Regions from separate parts of the Nocardia sp. NPDC058480 genome, predicted to be linked through region 1. Evidence: riboswitches for the same ligand, from Rfam matches in the RefSeq annotation. Region 1 holds a riboswitch; the other holds the start of a gene.
What was found. Region 1 has a riboswitch for thiamine pyrophosphate ahead of thiC (phosphomethylpyrimidine synthase ThiC). Riboswitches for the same ligand answer to the same signal wherever they lie in the genome.
Positions count from the first base shown of each region.

Region 1 (9,472 bases):
GCTGTCCTCGGTGCGGATGGCGCTGCCGGTGCGGATCGGCGATTACGTCGACTTCTACGCCAGCATCGACCACGCCACCAACCTCGGCAGGCTGTTCCGCCCGGATAGTGAACCGCTGCTACCGAATTGGCGGCATCTGCCGGTGGGCTATCACGGCAGGGCAGGCACCGTCGTCGTCTCGGATACGCCGGTCATCAGGCCGCGGGGCCAGCGCCGCACAGCCTCCGGCGCACCCGATTTCGGACCGTCGGAACGGCTGGACATCGAGGCCGAATTGGGCTTCGTCGTCGGTACCGGCTCCACCCTCGGCGCACCGGTGACTGTCGACGAGTTCACCGAGCATGTCTTCGGCGTCGCCCTGGTCAACGACTGGTCGGCTCGCGATATCCAAGCCTGGGAGTACCAACCGCTCGGCCCGTTCCTCGGCAAATCGTTCACCACCTCGATCTCGGCCTGGATCACCCCGCTGGCCGCACTGACGCAGGCCCGGGTACCGCTACCGGCACAGGACCCCGAACCCCTGCCCTACCTGCGCGGCACCGGCAACTTCGGCCTCGATATCGATCTGACCGTCGCCTGGAACGGCGACGTCGTCGCACACCCGCCCTACTCACGCATGTACTGGTCCCCCGCCCAGATGCTGGCCCACCTCACCGCCAACGGCGCCTCGATCCGCCCTGGCGACCTCTACGCCTCCGGCACGATTTCCGGCCCGGGGCCTGCCCAACGCGGCTCCTTCATCGAATTGTCCTGGGGTGGTACCCAACCCATCACGGTGAACGATCAGACACGCACCTTTCTGGCCGACGGCGACGAGGTAACGATCACCGCCACCGCGCCGGGCACCGAGGGCAAGCGAATCGGTCTCGGCGAGGTCGGCGGCCGAATCCTGCGGGCACGCGACACCTGAGGCCCCGAATTCTCGCGGCAGCCGAGCTCCGAAGCACCGATAGCGGGTGCGGGCCTGCCGCCGCGTCCACCCAGGGGCGGAGATGGTACTCGACCTACCTCCACCCCGAGGCGGTATCGGGCGGATTCGGGCGCGGGATACGGTGACGGTTCGAACGTTTCCGAGCAGAGGGCACCCGACGATGTTGACGAGTATCGCCCGCACCGCCGTTGCCCGACCACGGCTGGTGGTCGCGGTCGCGCTATTGCTGATGATCCTGAGTGGCGCGATCGGCGCCACCGTGCACTCGCACATGAAATCGGGCGGATTCGTCACCGACGATCTCGATTCGGTGCAGGCCAGCCAATACCTGAGCGACCACTTCCCCGGTAGCGAGCCCAACTACGTCCTGACGATCTCCGCCGATGACGTGGCCGATTCCGCCGCCGCGCGCGCGGCCGCCGACCATGCGATCGCCGTCCTCGACGCACATTCCGAGATAGTCAGCGGGGTGCAGTCGTATTGGACCGCGCGCCCCGACCTCAAACAGGCAATGCTGAGCAAGGACCGCAAGCACGCGCTGATCCTGGCCAGCATCGAAGGCGACGATGCCGAGCTGCCGGTTCGAGCGGCGAAACTGAGCGAAGAACTGCAGATCGACAGCGGTCCGGTGACGATCAAGGCCGGTGGGCTCGCCGCGACCTTCGGCGACATCAACACCCAGATCAGCAAGGATCTGATCATCGCCGAGGCGATCGCGATCCCGATCACCGGTCTGCTGCTGGCGCTGGTGTTCGGCAGCCTGATGGCCGCCGCGCTGCCGGTGGCGATCGGACTGTTCGCCATCGCGGCGTCGCTGGGCATTCTGCGCGTGCTGACCGCTCTCACCGACGTGTCGATCTTCGCGCTGAACATGACCACGGCACTCGGACTGGCGTTGGCGATCGATTACAGCCTGTTCATCGTCAGCCGGTATCGCGAAGAATTGACGGCGGGCGCCACCCCGGCCGCGGCGGTGACCCGCGCGATCCGCACCGCTGGTCGCACGGTCGTGTACTCGGCACTGGTCGTCGCGCTCTCGCTGTCGGCACTGCTGGTGTTCCCGCAGTACTTCTTCAGGTCGTTCGCGTACGCGGGCATCGCCGTGGTCGCCGCCGCGGCGGCCGCCGCGGTGATCGTGCTGCCCGCCCTGCTCATTCTGGTCGGTCATCGCATCGATGCGGGCGACCTGCGCGCACCGATCCGCCGGCTGTTCCGGCTGGCTCCGAGGACGGAAAAGGCACCGCGTCAGACGTTTTGGTATCGCCTTGTCATCGCCGTGATGAAGCGGCCGATGTCGATCGCGCTGGCCACCACCGCGTTCCTGCTGCTGCTCGGCGCGCCGTTCCTCGGTGTCCAGTTCGGCTATCCCGACGACCGGGCGCTGCCCACCGACGTCGCCAGTCGCGAAGTGGGTGACATCCTGCGCACCGAATTCGACGCCGACCTCGCCTCGAGCGCGACCATCGTGCTGCCCGAGTTCCGTGGCAGTACAGCGGAACTCGACACCTACGCCCGCGAGCTGTCCAAGGTCCCCGATGTACCGGCCGTCCTCAGCAGTGCTGCGGTGTATCGCAACGGGATGCGGGTAGCAGCGGGCGTGCCCGAGATGACGGACCCGCAGCACGGCGCCTACCTGTCGGTCGCGACCTCACTGGACCCCTACTCCAGCGCGGGCGGCGCCCAGCTCGACACCCTGCGCACGGTCGCCGCACCATCGAAGGCCCTGATCACCGGCCCTGGGGCGCTGAATCAAGACTCGGTCACCGCGATCACCGGCAAACTGCCGCTGGCCGGCGCGCTGATCGCGCTCACCACCCTGGTGCTGCTGTTCCTGTTCACCGGCAGCGTGGTGTTGCCGATCAAGGCACTGATCCTCAACATCTTGTCGCTGGCGGCGACGTTCGGCGCGATGGTGTGGATCTTCCAGGACGGTCACCTGTCGGGGCTGCTCGGCTTCACCGCCACCGGCACCCTCAACCTGGCCATGCCCATCCTCATGTTCAGCCTGGCCTTCGGCGCGTCCATGGACTACGAGGTCTTCCTGCTGTCGCGGATTCGCGAGGAATGGCTGGCCGGGCCGAAGACCACCGCGGGCAATACCGAGGCCGTCGCGATGGGCGTGGCCCGCACCGGGCGCATCTTCACCGCCGCCGCGTTGCTGATGAGCATCGTGTTCCTCGGCGTCGCCACCTCGGGTGTGTCGATGATGAAACTGTTCGGCCTCGGCTGCGCGCTCGCGGTGATCAGCGACGCGACGGTGATCCGTGGCCTGCTCGCACCGGCACTCATGCGGATGATGGGCACCTGGAACTGGTGGGCGCCCAAGCCCCTCGTGGTGCTGCACAACAAGTTCGGGCTCGACGAGGCCGAGGACATCGCCCACGACGCACCGAAGCGGCTCCACTCGGCGTCGAGGTAGCGACCGCGCGCGCGATCCGTCCGGTCTATCCCCGGGCGGGTCGCGAATCCCGGCGGGTATCGTCGGCGGGGCAATTCACACCAACGGGGGCTCGCACCAGCGGGCTGAGAGGACGGCTAGCCCAATCGGGCGTCAGGGCCGTCGACCGTATGAACCTGACCGGATAATGCCGGCGTAGGGAGGAAGAATCATGGGCTCGAGCACGTCTTCTGACGGGGCGGTCGACACCGTCACCACCGGTCCGATCCAGGGCAGCGTCAAGCACTACCAGGAGGTAGACGGCCTGCGCATCCCGGTTCGCCGCATCAACCTCACCAACGGCGACCACTTCGATGTCTTCGACACCTCCGGTCCGTACACCGACGACAACGCGGTGATCGACCTCGAGGCAGGCCTGCCGAAACTGCGCGACGAATGGGACTCCCCCGCCGTCGACGGCCCGCCGACTCAGCTCGCCTGGGCTCGCCAGGGCATCATCACCCCCGAGATGCGGTTCATCGCCGCCCGCGAGGGTGTCTCGCCCGAGCTGGTGCGTGACGAGGTGGCGCTCGGTCGCGCGGTGATCCCGGCCAACCACAACCACCCGGAGCTGGAGCCGACCATCATCGGCAAGAAGTTCCTGGTCAAGATCAATGCCAATATCGGCAACTCGGCGGTGTCGTCGTCGATCGCCGAAGAGGTCGAGAAGATGGTGTGGGCCGCGCGCTGGGGCGCCGACACCATCATGGACCTGTCCACCGGCAAGAACATTCACGAGACCCGCGAGTGGATCCTGCGCAACTCTCCGGTCCCGATCGGCACTGTGCCGATCTACCAGGCACTGGAGAAGGTGAACGGTGATCCCACCAAGCTCACCTGGGAGATGTACCGCGACACCGTGATCGAGCAGTGCGAGCAAGGTGTCGACTATATGACCGTGCACGCGGGGGTGCTGCTGCGCTACATCCCGCTCACCGCCAAGCGGGTGACCGGCATCGTCTCGCGCGGTGGATCCATCATGGCCGCCTGGTGTTTGGCGCATCACCAGGAATCGTTCCTGTACACGCACTTCCGTGAGCTGTGCGAGATTCTCGCGAAGTACGACGTGACCTACTCCCTCGGTGACGGCCTGCGTCCCGGCTCCATCGCCGACGCCAACGACGAGGCCCAGTTCGCCGAGCTGCGCACCCTCGGCGAGCTCACCAAGATCGCGAAATCCTATGGCGTGCAGGTGATGATCGAGGGCCCCGGCCACGTGCCGATGCACAAGATCGTCGAGAACGTTCGTCTGGAAGAAGAGCTCTGCGAAGAGGCCCCGTTCTACACTCTGGGCCCGCTCGCCACCGATATCGCGCCCGCCTACGACCACATCACCTCGGCCATCGGCGCCGCGATCATCGCCCAGGCCGGCACCGCGATGCTCTGCTACGTGACGCCCAAGGAGCACCTCGGCCTGCCCAACCGCGACGACGTCAAGGTCGGCGTGATCACCTACAAGATCGCCGCCCACGCCGCCGACCTCGCCAAGGGTCACCCGCACGCCCAGGACCGCGACAACGAATTGTCCAAGGCCCGTTTCGAATTCCGCTGGCACGACCAGTTCGCGCTCTCGCTCGACCCCGACACGGCCCGCGAGTACCACGACGAGACGATGCCGGCCGAGCCCGCCAAGACCGCCCATTTCTGCTCGATGTGCGGTCCGAAGTTCTGCTCGATGCGCATCTCCGCCGACGTGCGCGAGTACGCGGAGAAGCAGGGGCTCACCGATGTCGCCGCGATCGAGGCGGGCATGGCCGAGAAGTCCGCCGAGTTCGCCGACCAGGGCGGCAAGGTGTATCTCCCGGTCGTCTCCTGACCGCTAGCACTGTCGACGCCCGTCCGATCTCCCCGATCGGGCGGGCGTCGCACTGTGCAGGTGTGCTGCGTGCACCCCTGGATTTCGGGGCTTTCGCTCGCGGTGCCGCTCGGTAAAGTTGGCGGCGTGTCGACCTACCGACACGCCGAACACTGGAGCTGAACCACATGAAGCGCATCGTCGCCGGAGCCCTCGCGGCCGCCGCCCTGTCCCTCGCCGCCCCGCTCGGCACCGCCTCTGCGGCATCGCTGCCGGTCGCCGACTCCGGGTCCTCGTCCATCGGCTGCACCTCCGACACCAGCCCGTGCGCCCTGCGCCCCCTGTTCGACCTGTTCACAGCTCTGACCACGGGCAGCGCGTAGAGCGCGATCCCGCCACGAAGGGTCGGCGGGGTAACGTCGGCGAGGTGGCCGATGCCTTCTATCTCACCGACCCCGCCGACCCCGATCGGTACATCTCGACCGAGCTGACGCGCGGCCCGTGGTCGCCGGACGCCCAGCACGCGGGACCACCGTCGGCGCTGCTCGGGCATGTGATCGAGCGGTGTGCGCCGCGACCGGGGTTTCAGGTCGGGCGGGTCGCCGTCGAGATTCTCGGGCCGGTGCCGCTGGCTCCGCTCACCGCGCAGGCGAAGGTGGTGCGGTCGGGGCGCAGTGTCGAGCTGATCGAGGCGACCTTGTCGTCGGAGCGTGGGCCGGTGATGCAGGCCACTGCGTGGCGGCTCAAGCTCGCCGAGCCCGCGCTCGATCTGCCCGCGGAGTTCTTGCCGACCGGCACCAGGCCGCTGCCCGCGGCGGCGGAGCCGGAGGCGTTTCCGTCCGAGCAGGAGATCGGTTTCCACACCGGTATCGAATATCGATTCACCGCAGGCTCTTTCGCCGCGCCCGGTCCCGCTGTCTGCTGGATCCGGTTGAAGTACCCGATCGTCGCGGGCACCACCCCGAGTCCGCTGGAACGCACACTGGCCGCCGCCGATTCCGGCAACGGGGTCAGTGCGGTCCTCGACTGGTCGAAATACCTGTTCATCAACACCGACCTCACCGTGACCCTGCATCGTCAGCCGGTCGGTGAGTGGGTGTGTCTGGACGCGGTCACCCATCCCCAGCCGCACGGCATCGGCCTCGCCGAATCCGCGCTGTTCGACGAGACCGGGCCATTGGGTCGCAGCACCCAAACGCTGCTGCTGGCACCGCGTTAGCGACTGCCAGATCGCGGGGGCGCCGCTGGCTGATCCGCGACACCCGTCAGGTGCGGCCGTGCCTCAGTGGCGCGGCTTCACCAGGTCAGTGTTGCCATGCTTGAGCAGTTCGGAATCGAAGGTGCTGTCGGTCCGGAACGGGTCACCGGTGCCGGTGGTGATCAGCCCGTACAGGCTCTTGGTGATGTAGCCACCCCAGGCATTGGCGCACACTTCGTAGCATTCGTCGGCGGGCCGCAAACCCACATGGGTGAAGCGGATTTCGGTGCCGCCGTCACGGTCGATGAGGTCGAAAACCACGTCGGTGCCCTCCCATTCGCTGGTGTCCGCGATGAAGGAGATGTAAGCGTCGGTGACGTGCCACACCAGGCGCTTGCCAGGGATCGACTCGGTGGTGGTCATCGTGCAGCGGTGGGCGCCGGGGACCTCGAAGCGGTAGCTGTCGCCAACGGCTCCTGTGGTGCCTTCGATGGTCTCGTTCCACCAGCCGCGGACATTGTTGATCGCCGCGAATGCTTCCTCGGGGCTCGCGTCGACAGTCGCGGTCGCGGTGAAGTTGTTGTCGCTCATGAGTTTTCCTTCGGTTCAGCCGTCCAGGTAGTTCCGGAGGGCCTCGAATGGCCTGTCCCAGTCGCGGGCCACGGCGGCCAGAAACTGTTGGGCCACTTGCATAGGAGCGGAGTCGAGGCGGTAGCGCACCCTGCGCCGCTCCCCCGGTTCCGCGATCACCAGGCCCGCATCCGCGAGCAGGGCAAGGTGTTTCGCGATCGCCTGCCGGGTGATGGGCAGTCGATCGGCGAGGTCGGTCGCGGTGGCCGGACCGTGCTGAGCGAGTGCGGCGAGTACCGACCGCCTGCTCGGATCGGCCAGCGCGACGAAGACCCGTTCCGCGGTGGCCTCCAGCTCAGGCCGCATCGAGGTACTCGACGAGCTCGCCCAGCTCGCTCTTCCAGCCGCCGACATTGCCCTCGAACGCCTCCTTGTGCGCTTCATCGGGCAGTTGGGCGAAGCCGGTCTCGGTTACGGTCAGGCGGGTTCCAGCACCGACCGGCTCGAGGCTGAACTCCACATAGGTGCGCCGCGGGTCGTCGTCGGGCAGTCCGTTGATCGGCCAGGTGTAGCCGAACACCGATGGCTCCTCGACCCGCTCCACCCGTATGTCCGCGGCGAACCCTTCCTTCCAGGTCATCCGCATGTCCCCACCCGGCCGCAGGTCGATCTCGGCGGTATTGCCGAACCAGCTCCCCAGCCCTTCCGCGGTAGTGATCGCCGCCCACACCTTGGCGGGCGGATGCGCGAGCTCGACGGTCCGCACGATCTGATCAGGGAATCCCATGACGCCTCCTCTAATAGCAACTGATTGGTTGCTATTCAATGTATTGCAACCGATTGGTTGCGTCAAGGGTTGGTCCGGCATAATCGCCCAATCCACCGCGTTCTAGTCAGTTTTCTGACTGGCCGAAGCCGAAGTGGTCGATTTCGCCAGTGCACGTCCGAACCGTCGGCGGCGCACAACATCGGCGACCTCATCCGCGCAGCGTGTCGGGCGAGCTACGCCTTGTCGAACCGAGTGTCGACGAAGGACTTGAAGTCGACCTTGCCGGGGATGGCCTTGGCCTTCGTGAAGGCGTCGGCGATCTCCTGTTCGGAGGCGATGACCTGGTCGGTCAGCTTGATCGGCTCCTTGATCGAGCGGGTCCAGGTGGTGCGGGAGGCGTCGACGCTGATCTGGGTCAGTTCGGCGTACTTGGTCGACCAGGTGTCGAGGTTGTCCGAGGACCACTTGGTTGCCGCGGCATAGAGCTGGAAGAAGTCGGCCAGCGCGGCGGATTTGCCCGCGTCGGCGACGGTCTTGTTGCCCGCGACCCAGAAGTTGTAGCCGTTGGCCGCCTGGTCGGCGGTGGCGATCGACTTGGCGCCGATCTCCTTTTCGGCGATGGCGGTGTAGGGGTCCCAGGTGGCCCAGGCGTCGACGTCACCGCGGGTGAGCGCGGTGTAGCCGTCGCCGGGGGCGAGGTAGACCGGCTCGACATCGCTGAGCGACAGGCCCGCCTTCTGCAGTTGCAGGAGCAGGTTCGCGTTGGCCGAACTGCCCTTGTAGACGGCGACCTTCTTTCCTTTGAGTGCCGCGACGGAGCCGATGGTCGAGTCCTTGCCGACCAGGATCGCGTCACCCTTACCGGTGGCCGAGAGCGCGCCGACGATCTTGATGTCGGCGTCGGCGGCCGCGCCGAAAATTACTGGGGTATTGCCTGTTTGGGCGATATCGATGCCGCCCGCGCTCGCCGCCTCGACCAGCGGCAGACCGGCGGTGAAGGTGGAGAATTCGATCTTGTAGGGCAGGTTCTCCAGTTGCCCCGATGCCTTCAACAGCACCTCGATCGAAATCGCCTTCTGATCACCGACTTTCAGCGTGACGGTGCTGAGGTCGACCGGCCCCGAGGGTGCGGCCTCGGTCGCCGCGTCGTCGCCGCAGGCGCTCAGTGCGAGCGTTGCGACAACAGCGAGGGCGAGACCTGCCAGGCGGGACATCGGATTGCGTTTCACTGGGGCAACTTTCGTGCGATGGTGCGGAGGGGATCAGTGGGTGACACCGAGCAGCGCGAGCAGCTGCGTCGCGTACTCGGCGACTTCCGGCGCGGCGGCGGTGCGTGGGCGTGGCAGTTCGATGGCCACGTCGGCGGCGATGCGGCCATCGTCGAGGACCAGCACACGGTCGGCCAGGGTGATCGCCTCGAGCACGTCGTGGGTCACCAGCAATACGCCGAATTCGCGCTGGGCGTGCAGGCCGAGAAGCAGGTCGTGCATCGTCAACCGGGTCAATGCGTCGAGGGCGCCGAAGGGCTCGTCGAGCAGCAGCAGGGTCGGCTCGGCCACCAATGCCCTCGCCAGCGCGGCACGTTGGGCTTCACCGCCGGACAGCGTGAGCGGCCACGCGTCGACGCGACCGGCGAGGCCGACCTCGGCGAGCAGGTCGCGGGCGGCTTGCTCGTCGGCACGTCGATGGCGTGGCTTCGGCCTGCCGAGGGCGACATTGCGCACCACCGGCTGCCACGGGATCAACCGCGCTTCCTGGAAGACGATGGTCGG
Region 1 covers NZ_JBHXMN010000001.1:1,040,489-1,049,960, forward strand. The annotation lists gene fahA (fumarylacetoacetase) at 1-910, shown strand, start outside; gene ACFWO8_RS04820 (MMPL family transporter) at 1,092-3,350, shown strand; TPP riboswitch at 3,424-3,548, shown strand; gene thiC (phosphomethylpyrimidine synthase ThiC) at 3,541-5,184, shown strand; gene ACFWO8_RS04830 (hypothetical protein) at 5,352-5,546, shown strand; gene ACFWO8_RS04835 (thioesterase family protein) at 5,591-6,382, shown strand; gene ACFWO8_RS04840 (SRPBCC domain-containing protein) at 6,446-6,952, opposite strand; gene ACFWO8_RS04845 (ArsR/SmtB family transcription factor) at 6,968-7,297, opposite strand; gene ACFWO8_RS04850 (SRPBCC domain-containing protein) at 7,287-7,718, opposite strand; gene ACFWO8_RS04855 (aliphatic sulfonate ABC transporter substrate-binding protein) at 7,934-8,914, opposite strand; gene ACFWO8_RS04860 (ABC transporter ATP-binding protein) at 8,963-9,472, opposite strand, start outside.

Region 2 (9,472 bases), on a different contig from region 1:
GCTCAACGCGGGCTTCTCGACCGCGCTGCGCTCGGTCAAGATGGAAGAAGAGGGCATGGACCGCGATGCGGTGATCGACCAGACCGCCGACATGATCGGGCTCTGGATCACCACGGTGGCACAGGCCGACTCACCCAACGCGGCCCCCGAAACCAGCACGGCGCACGCTGATCACTCAGGCGGTGACGGCCAACAACTATCGACCCGGTGACGCCGTGTTTTGTCTGCCGGTCGCGCCGGCCCCACACTCCCGCAACTATGGTGGAGCGAGTGGTGCGGAGCGTATGGGATTCGTGGGGGCACGTGCTGATCGTCTGGGCGCTTGCCATGCCCGTGGTCCTGGCCGCCACCGCGCTGCTCGTCCGTTGGCGGCTCGGTGCGGGGACGCCGCGGCGAATCGCGCTGCGGCACTCGATCGCCGAAATCGGCGTCGTCGCGGCGATCCTGCCGTGGGTCTGGATGATCCTGACGCCCGCCGCCGGTGACAGCGAGGTCAGCCTGGTGCCGCTGCGTGACCTGGCCGCCACCCTGGGCGCCGCGCCCTCGACCGTCGTGGTGCAGGTCGGCGCCAATCTCGTGTTGTTCGTGCCCTTGGGATTCCTTCTTCCCCTTCGATTTCCCCGATTGTCCGGTGTCATTCGAATGACCGGTGTCGGCGCGCTGCTGTCGACCACACTCGAGGTCGCGCAGTACGCGTTGGATCTGGGCCGTGTGTCCTCGGTGGACGACGTCCTCATGAACGCGGCTGGTGCGGGGGTAGGCGCCCTACTCGCCACGGTGGCTCCGCCACGACCGATCGGTCGAGCTACCGCTGTTCGGTGAATGCCCGACGCGACTCCTCGTGCAGGATCGTGAGGAGTTTCTCTTCCAGCGCGACGAATTCGGGGGCGGTGATCGTGGACAACCCGCGCGGTCGGGGCAGGTCGATGCGCAGTTCGTAGCGCACGGTGGCTGGACGCGCCGACAGTACGATCACGCGGTCCGACAGATACACCGCCTCACGGACATCGTGGGTGATCATCAGGACCATCCAGCGGTAACGCTGCCAGACCTCTTGCAACCATGACTGCATCTCGGTGCGAGTCAGGGAGTCGAGCGCGCCGAAGGGTTCGTCGAGCAGCAGCAGTTCGCGCTCCTGGACGACGGTCCGCAGGAGCGCGGCCCGCTGTCGCATCCCGCCCGACAGCTGGGACGGGCGGGCGTCTTCGAAACCGGACAGGCCGAATACCGGAAACAGTTCGCGGGCGCGGCGCCGGGCCTCTGCTTTCGGGACACCCTGTACGCGCAAGCCGAGGATGGTGTTGTCGAGGATGGTTCGCCAGGGGAACAGCAGGTCCTTCTGCGGCATGTAGGCGCAATGCGATGCGGTGTCCTCGCCGTCGGCCGCGCGGAAGCCGACGCTGCCGGAGTCGGGGGATTCGAGTCCGGCCAGCATGTTGAACACGGTGCTCTTGCCACAACCACTCGGCCCGATGACGGTGACGAACTCGCCCGATCGGACTGTGAACGACACCCCGCCCAGCACCTCGAGGTCCGGGCTGCGCCGACCGGGCTGCGGAAACGACTTGATGAGATGGTCGACGACGATTCGGTCGCCCCCGGCGTCAGTCACGTCGGCTCCTTTTCTGCACGCGCGACCACGGAGCGACGAGGCGTTCGATCGCGAACGTCGACAGGTACAGCGTGATACTCAGCAGCGCCGTCACCAGCACCGCCGCCAAAACCAGGTCGGTGCGGAACGAATTCTTCTGCAGACTCATATAGATGCCGAGACCGACGCTCGCGCCGACATACTCGGCGAACACCGCGCCGACAACCGCATAGGTGATCCCGATCCGCAACGCCGTGAAGAACCGTGGCAGCGCCGACGGCAGCCGCACATACCGGAACACCTGCAGGCGGGAGGCGCCCATGCTCCGCAGCAGCGCGCCCGCGTCACGGTCGGCCGCGGCGAATCCCTCGATCAGGCCGATGGCCATGGGAAAGAAGGTAACCAGCGCGACCACCAGGATCTTCGGCAGCAGACCGAACCCGAACCAGATGATCATCAACGGTGCGATCGCGACGATCGGCACGGTCTGCGACGCGACGAACAGCGGCACCAATGCCCGCCGCAGCCATGGCGAGAAGTCCACGACCACCGCCAGCACCCACGCCAGACACAGCGACACCGCGAACCCGACCAGAGTCACCTGCAAGGTGGCGGCAGCATGGGAACTGATCTCGTCCCGGTGCGCCCACCCCTGCTCGACGACCCGCAGCGGTGACGGCAGCACCTGCGGACGGACACCACTGCTCGTGACGTAGACCTGCCAGATCGCGACGAGCACCGCCACCGTGACGAACGACGGCGCCGCCCACCGGATCCCTGCCCAGCGAGCCGTCCCGCCGTCGTCGCCGGTGGGGACCAGCGGCGACGCGGCTACGGACAGCTCACGGGTTGGCGAGGTACTCATTGGTGAAATATGTCGACCAGTCGGGTTCGGTGGTCACCGGCTTTCCATCGGGGCCGGTCAGCAGACCGCCCCGGTACAGGAAGCCGGAATTCGCCGACCACTGCTCCACCGTCTGGGTGCCCACCTTGCCCTTGGCGTCCTTCATGAACTGCGCGGCCAGCATGCGCTGGCTCTCGAAGACCAGCGCCTCGTCGTTGAACGCGCCCGGATTGGCGTCGATGAGATCCTGGGCCGCCGCGTCCGGATTGTTGGCGGCGAACTGGTAGCCGCGTTGCAGAGCCTGCACGAATTGCGCTGCGCGGTCCGGATTCTCGGCCAGCCAGCCTTCGTTGGCGTCGATCACGATCGCGTAGGAGTCCGGAAAACCGAAGTCCGTGTACCGGAAGTACCGCATCGGGGTGCCGTGGTGTTCGGCCTCGATCCCTTCCCACGCCAGATACGAGACGGTGAAGTCCGCCTTGCCGGAGTAGACCGCCTCGTAAGCCGACGAACCCAGCACCACCGACGTGAAATCGCCGGTGCCGCCGTCGTTGCGGATGACCTGCTGTAGTGCCTCCCGCTCGCCCGGGTCGCCGAAACCGGCGTAGGTCTTGCCGTCGAGGTCCTTCGGGCTCGCGAGGTCGGCACGATCGGCACGCACCCCGATGCCCGTCGCCCAATGCTGCAGCGGAGCGAGAACCGACTTGACCTGCGCACCCGACGCGCGGGCGAAGGTCGACGAATTGTGTGTACTGATCCCGAATTCCGCGTTTCCGGCATCGACGACCGTGTCGACCGAGGAATTGTTGTACGGCAGCACCTGCACATCCAGACCGGCGTCGGCGAAGTAGCCGCGCTGCAACGCGACGTAGAGCCCGACGTGGTTGGTGTTCGGCGTCCAGTCCAGCGCGAACCGGATGGTTTGGTCGGAGCCGCCGCCCGAACCGCATGCGGTGACCAGCGACAGGGTCGCGACGGTGGTTGCGATGACCGCGAGCGCGCGGCGAAACCGCCCGGTCATGCGGCAGGCCAGGGCTGCGGATGCAGGGCGGTATCCCAGAACATCAACTCGTAGCGCACGGCGAGGATGAATGCCTTCTCCATCGCCGCCCGCTCATGCTCGCTCGCCGACTCGGCAGCGGCGTCGACCAGCGCTCGAGCCGTGGCCGCGGACTGCTGGAACTCCGCAGCGCCATAGGTGGTGACCCACTGGGCGTACGGGTGGGCGGGGTCGGCGGCGATCACCTGCGCGGCGCTCTCGGCCAGGTCGCGCCCCACTTCGGCATAGATCCAGAAACAGGGCAGCGCGGCCGCCGCGGCGACGGCGTAGGACTCGGTCGCGGCGGCGGCGATCAGGTAGGAGACATAGGCCAGGCAGGTCTGCGAACGCTCCGGCTCGCCCTGCCGCGGCGGCAGCGCGCCACCGGTGAGCAGTTGGTCGTGCATGGCCGACTCGACAGCGGCGGCGTTCGCGGACGAGGTCGCCCAGAAGGCCGCGGTCTGCGGGTCCGGCGACTTGGCGGCGAGAATCGCCAGCGCCTTCGAGTACCCGGTGAGATACAGCGAATCCTGCTCGATGTAGGTGCGGAACACCTCGAGCGGCAAAGTGCCCTCGCCGAGGCGGCGCAGGAACTCCAGGTCGTCGATCGCGCCACGGAGGGCTTTCGTCTGATCCCATAGGCGGGCGGTGAAGCTATCGGTACTCGTGGTGTGGGCGCGCAACACCGTGACATCCCTTCGTCAGCATTACCTGAACAGGTTCCCGGGTCTGTTCTCAGCCTCGCCCTATGCGAAGCACCCCGTGTCAGAACTCGACCGACACTAGCAGCGACCGCCGACACGCGGGCTATGCCCGGTTGCGCGCGAAGCCCCGGCATCATCGGCCATGCTGCACCGGCTGCACTCTTGCGCCTGCCGCAACACGGTGCGCCGTCAATCTCAGATACCGCTCTACGGGCCGATCGACATCACGCCGACCCCACACAAAACAGCAGGTCATCTAGGCGATTTGGTTTCCGACAGCGCGTCGGATAATCTTTTGGCACACCAGCAAGTCCGGGTGGCGGAATGGCAGACGCGCTAGCTTGAGGTGCTAGTGCCCGTATTAGGGCGTGGGGGTTCAAGTCCCCCTCCGGACACAACGCTTTTCAACGCATCACCCCTCTGACCAGCAGTTATAGACGTTGGTCGGCGGTCTCGTCAAGTCGAGAAAATCGCAAAACCGCAGGTAGGAGCCCGTGGGGGTTCAACACGGGTCAATCTGAGAGATCCTCAAGAAACCGGCGACATCAGCGGGCCATGGACCCTCCCAACCGTGGAGGATATCTGCCGATCGAGTCCGCTGCGGGCGACCGTGGCTAGGTGTTGTAGGTCATGAGGTTGTTGACGCCCGGGCAGGGGAGAGCTGAGGGGACAGATCTCCCGGCGGCAGGATGGAAAACACCACATCCTCCGAGGTCCTCGATCACCTGGGCCGCGGCCGATTTCGAGACGCCGAACACGGCCGCGAGTTGTCGCATTGTGAGGTTGGTTCGCCAGTAGGCAGCACCCGGTCTTCGAAGCACAAGCCCCACGGTCGGCAGCGCAACGGTCGGTCAGCGCCCTCGCGCCGCAACTATGTGATCAGGCGAGCGAACGTGGCTGGCCGCAGGCCGGAGAAGAACTCCACCGTCACCGGGTCAGCTGCCGAGATCACCACCGGTGAGACGATACCTGTTGCTGCTCAACGACTTACGGCACACCCCTTAGGCATTCGGTCAGGTCGGCCTCTTCGCAAGTGCCTTCGCAATTTCAGGCAGGAGGGGCCGCCAAGTCGCGACCAGCGGTCCGGCCGGAATAATCCGGAGTCGAGGAATTGGACGGGGTGGATCCGGGATCTTGCAATTCTCGAAGACGATCGGAGTCGGCCGCAGATCGGTGCACGTCACGACCTCCTGTCGACGGGCGTCCGTACCGGTCACACACAGCGGGCAGTCGACTATCTGCCCGATCTCGGTCGTCTCGACGGTCAACCGATCACGCTCCGCGGACAACGTGTAGTCGAGGGTTCCGCTCGGAACGGTGACGCTACCCCTTTCAGTGGTCAGTACCTCGCCGTTCAGCGACCATACGAAGTCGATCGGCAGCGCCATCAGTTGCGGCTCGGCATGCAGCGCTGTTCGGGAGCGTACGCTGAACTTCTGACAGAGTGTTGCCCCTGGATTGAGTTGATCGCCCTTGGCGAGCACGGAGAATTGAGATCGAAGATCGATCAGCGGAATGGGGTTGTCGTAGGTTACCCAGGTCATGTGGACTCGGTCGATATCGTCATCCTGCCAAGCCCGCACTCTGGCAAAGCGCCCCGCGCTCGTGCGAACGGCGAAGACAACTCCGCCGAGGAATATTCGTCCGAGGTCGAGAACGAATTGCTCACCTCCGATCGGGATATCTGTCCGCGGTATCCGGCGATCCGTAAACTCTAGCCGACTCATTCGCTCCGGTGTCAACTGTTCGTACGATATCGCTACGATCCGTAATCGCGCTCCGTCTACGGTGGAAATTCCTCGGATTGGCGACCAAACCAGATCGGCGCCCGAAAATGTGTCCGGGCCGATGGTTCCCGAGTCGAGATCGACAGCGAATCCGGTTCGGGAGGAATGACTTCTTTCTTCCCGTGCAAGTATGCGGTCCTCCGGGATGATCGAGCAGCGCAGCTCCAGATCGTCGAGCTCAATGCCATCGATTCGCAGAGATCCGCCGAACAGGCTGCTCAGGCCGGAAGAGGAGCCGCGTGAAAGTCTGTTGACAAATTGTTCCAAGAGTATTTCCAGAAACTCGACGCCGGCTCGCAGAACTATGAGTATTGATGCCGCGATCGCGGTTCCCACTCCGGGAAATAAAAAACCGAACAGGCCTCCTACTATATAGGCGCTCGGCGGGAGCTCGATTTCTATGTCGACATCCGGTCTCGTAAAGGAAATGGTGACGTCACCGTCTTCTGCCGAGAAATCGGCGAAGAATGTAAAGGTCGCTTCGATGTCTGCGAGGCGGGTGGTGTGCTCTGCGAACCCGTCGAAGCGAATTCTGTTACCGTCTACGCGCCCAGTAAATCTTCTTATCGTAATATCTTCGATGGTCACCGGGGACCTCAGTTCGAACGGAGCCGCGAAACTGTCCGGTGGTATTTCGAGTTCGTCTGCGGCCTCCCTTCGGAACTGTGCGAACAGAAAACGATTACTGATCATGAGCAGGGCTGAGCCGGCGGGTGTTATGAAGTTCTGCCGTACGTCGTTGATGCGGCCGGCATTCGGATCACCGCCGGAATCGGCTGACATTCGTATACCGAGGGCAATGCAGTCGCGATCCGTGAACTCCGTGTCGTTGATGGTTGTCACCTGGATTTCGGAGATTTCTTCCGCCGAAACCGGGGGAGACAAGGGCATACGCCGGATGCTTTCCCTTAGCGTTTCGGCTATGATTCTGCGCATCTCCGACCGCACCTGTTCGATCGGTATCCCCTGACGGTTGAAGGCATCGATGGAGTCCGTATCGAAATCGAGGTCGATTTCGTCGTCAGTGATAGCAGTGAAGTCCAGAAAAATAGAGATTTCTCCGTCCTCCTCCGCCGTTCTGATTCTTTCGACAATCTGAATAGTGCCACCGAGTGCAGTGATTTCACCGGCAAACTCTTGCGGTTCGTCGATAATGAGGGTGGAATCGGAAAAATCGACGATCAATCGTATGACGGTTCGAGTGTCCGTCAGATCTACGGTCGGCGTTCTGAAGTTCAGGAACGTGGTCGCTTGGACCGGACTTTCCTCGCCGGTTCTGGATACAATCGAGGGGAAAAGGGGGTCGGTGAGAAATACGTTGGCGATCTGATTGTTCAGCTCGTCCTCGGATACCTGTAGCAGCACGTCGAAATCGGATGTACGTGTGCGTTCCATCGCTAGTCACCACCTGTCTTGTTCCCACGGTTCTTTGCGGTGGTGACTGTTACCTCGGCTAGCTCCGCCCCCGGGGGCAAGACGTTCGTCTCTCCGGCCGCGCGATGAATCCGTTGGAGTACCTTGCGCTCGTAGCGGGTCAGCTCCACGCCGGCGGCCACGAGCGCATCGACCGGCTGGGCGATGAAAAGTTGGCGATTCGAGGCATTCTGTGCGAGCCAGTTGACGATCTTGGGGTCGGATTCCTCGAGCTTGAACACGAGCGCCTTCGGCAATCTTGTAGTTGCGGCGGCGGATCCAACCCGTGGGTGGTGCGATTCGTCGGCGACGCAAGACAGCGCACCCTGCCGTGCGCCGAAGCGAATTCGTATGTTGAGGTTGTAGCCTTGTGGAACGCGTGCACCAACCCTGTCCGGACGAGGACGAGCGGGAGATGCGGCGAAGTCGGTATCGCATGGCGTTGTGTGTTCCATGGTTCCTCCTGTTGACCGCGTCGGCCTGGATCGGCGCCTGACCGGCTGAATGTGCCGACATTTATTTCGGGTCGGTCGCCAGTGATGACGGTACGCCTGTGGTGAGCAGAGGCACACGAGTAGTTACTACTCGATTTCCGGCCGCTTTCGGTGCCGCGGCGGCGACTGATTCCGACCTCACGCCCAACAGCTCTCCGGCTCTCCGCGGGCTTCTTCTTCCATACCCGCGCCGCCAGGTGCGTTTCCCCCAAAGTCTGTGTCAGATCCGCGATCTTGGCCTCGAGCTGCTGCTCACGCGTCAAGACCCCGGACTTACCGGCCGTCAGCCCCGCGCGGCCCGCTTCGAGGAACTGCCGCTTCCAGTTTCCTACCGACTGCTCGGACACCTTCGCCCGCCGGGCCACCTCGGCCACGGTGAGCTCCCGGCCAGGACCGACAACACGATCCGAGTCTCTCCTCGGCCGGAACAGCCTATGGTTTAGCCATGATTCAGACTCTCACTGGTCAAACCAGCAAACAACGGGCCCTGCCACAAAGTCTGACGCGACACGCCTGAGAAGTGTTGGCAAGGCGCCGAGCAGGTACGCCGCGATCGACCGATCGCCCTGCCATCGAATCGGTCTCCCGATCACCGACAAGGACGCGGCGGTCTTCACTCGACGAGGAGCGAAAACTTCTTCGCAAGCTCCTCGATGGTTCCCGAACCGCTGCCGGAAATCCTCTCTACGGCGATCGATGACGGCGCCTGCACGCTGCGGGAGGACATGCTGCTCAGCAGACGCGCTAGTCATTCGGCGGAAATACCGTCGAATCGAAGGTCAAATCGGGTATCCGGTGGAAGTCGTGGCTGATCGTAACCGGTTGTCCCAACCCGGACCTGCACGTTGCCCCGTCCTTGGCAACGCGTGTCAGAACGCCGACCGGGAGCGCTTCGCCAGTTGTCTCGACCGTCGTCGGCTCGCACCATTGGGTGCAATCTGCGCAGTCGGAGGGTCAAGGTCGCCCTGACACGCAGGGCGGCCGCGAGGTGCAGAGTCGCGGCGTCGCTCGATGAAGTCACACGGGGTCGACCGGGGAAGGATCCCGCATCGATTGTTCGCCCAACGCAGTAGACGAAGGAACTCATTTGGGAAGCTAAGGATCCGTGACACAGGTGGCAATAGGGGGGATTATCGAGTTAGAACAAGAATGATCTTATGTGGAGTCCCGGTTCCATGCTTCCGCATGGGCCGACTAGGGCGTCATATCCAGAACGTTGAGTCATATCCAGACCCGCTATCATTGGAAGGCCTGCAATGACTGGCGAGCAATTCAACTTCAAGCCCTCTTTCGAGCAAGTCACTGTTCCCTGCGAGGGGGAGGTAGGGGATCTGCTGATCCTGACGCCCTTGAAACACGGAGAGTTCGACTCCTCCAAGGTAGGTAAGGCCAGCGTCTGGTTCTGCACCAAAGCGGCAAGTTCGGACGGTCCAGCGACTTGGCAGCAAGTTGAATTTACTGGATTCGCTACCTGCAACATGCCGGTGGTTCAAATACCACCCCAGGACGTTCCACCGCTGGGCCGCCATTGACCGGACAAGTCGGTCGCACGCTGCCATCGGAGGACTTGAGCGGACCCGCTGAGCAAATATGCTATCCG
Region 2 covers NZ_JBHXMN010000006.1:6,428-15,899, reverse strand. The annotation lists gene ACFWO8_RS16590 (TetR/AcrR family transcriptional regulator) at 1-211, shown strand, start outside; gene ACFWO8_RS16585 (VanZ family protein) at 271-822, shown strand; gene ACFWO8_RS16580 (ABC transporter ATP-binding protein) at 806-1,612, opposite strand; gene ACFWO8_RS16575 (ABC transporter permease) at 1,605-2,456, opposite strand; gene ACFWO8_RS16570 (ABC transporter substrate-binding protein) at 2,434-3,456, opposite strand; gene ACFWO8_RS16565 (TenA family protein) at 3,453-4,160, opposite strand; TPP riboswitch at 4,151-4,247, opposite strand; tRNA gene ACFWO8_RS16560 (tRNA-Leu) at 4,489-4,573, shown strand; partial or broken gene ACFWO8_RS16555 (transposase family protein) at 4,886-5,133, opposite strand; gene ACFWO8_RS16550 (hypothetical protein) at 5,192-7,360, opposite strand; gene ACFWO8_RS16545 (hypothetical protein) at 7,363-7,833, opposite strand; gene ACFWO8_RS16540 (hypothetical protein) at 9,129-9,404, shown strand.
Region 2: another riboswitch for thiamine pyrophosphate. It lies ahead of ACFWO8_RS16565 (TenA family protein); the one in region 1 lies ahead of thiC (phosphomethylpyrimidine synthase ThiC).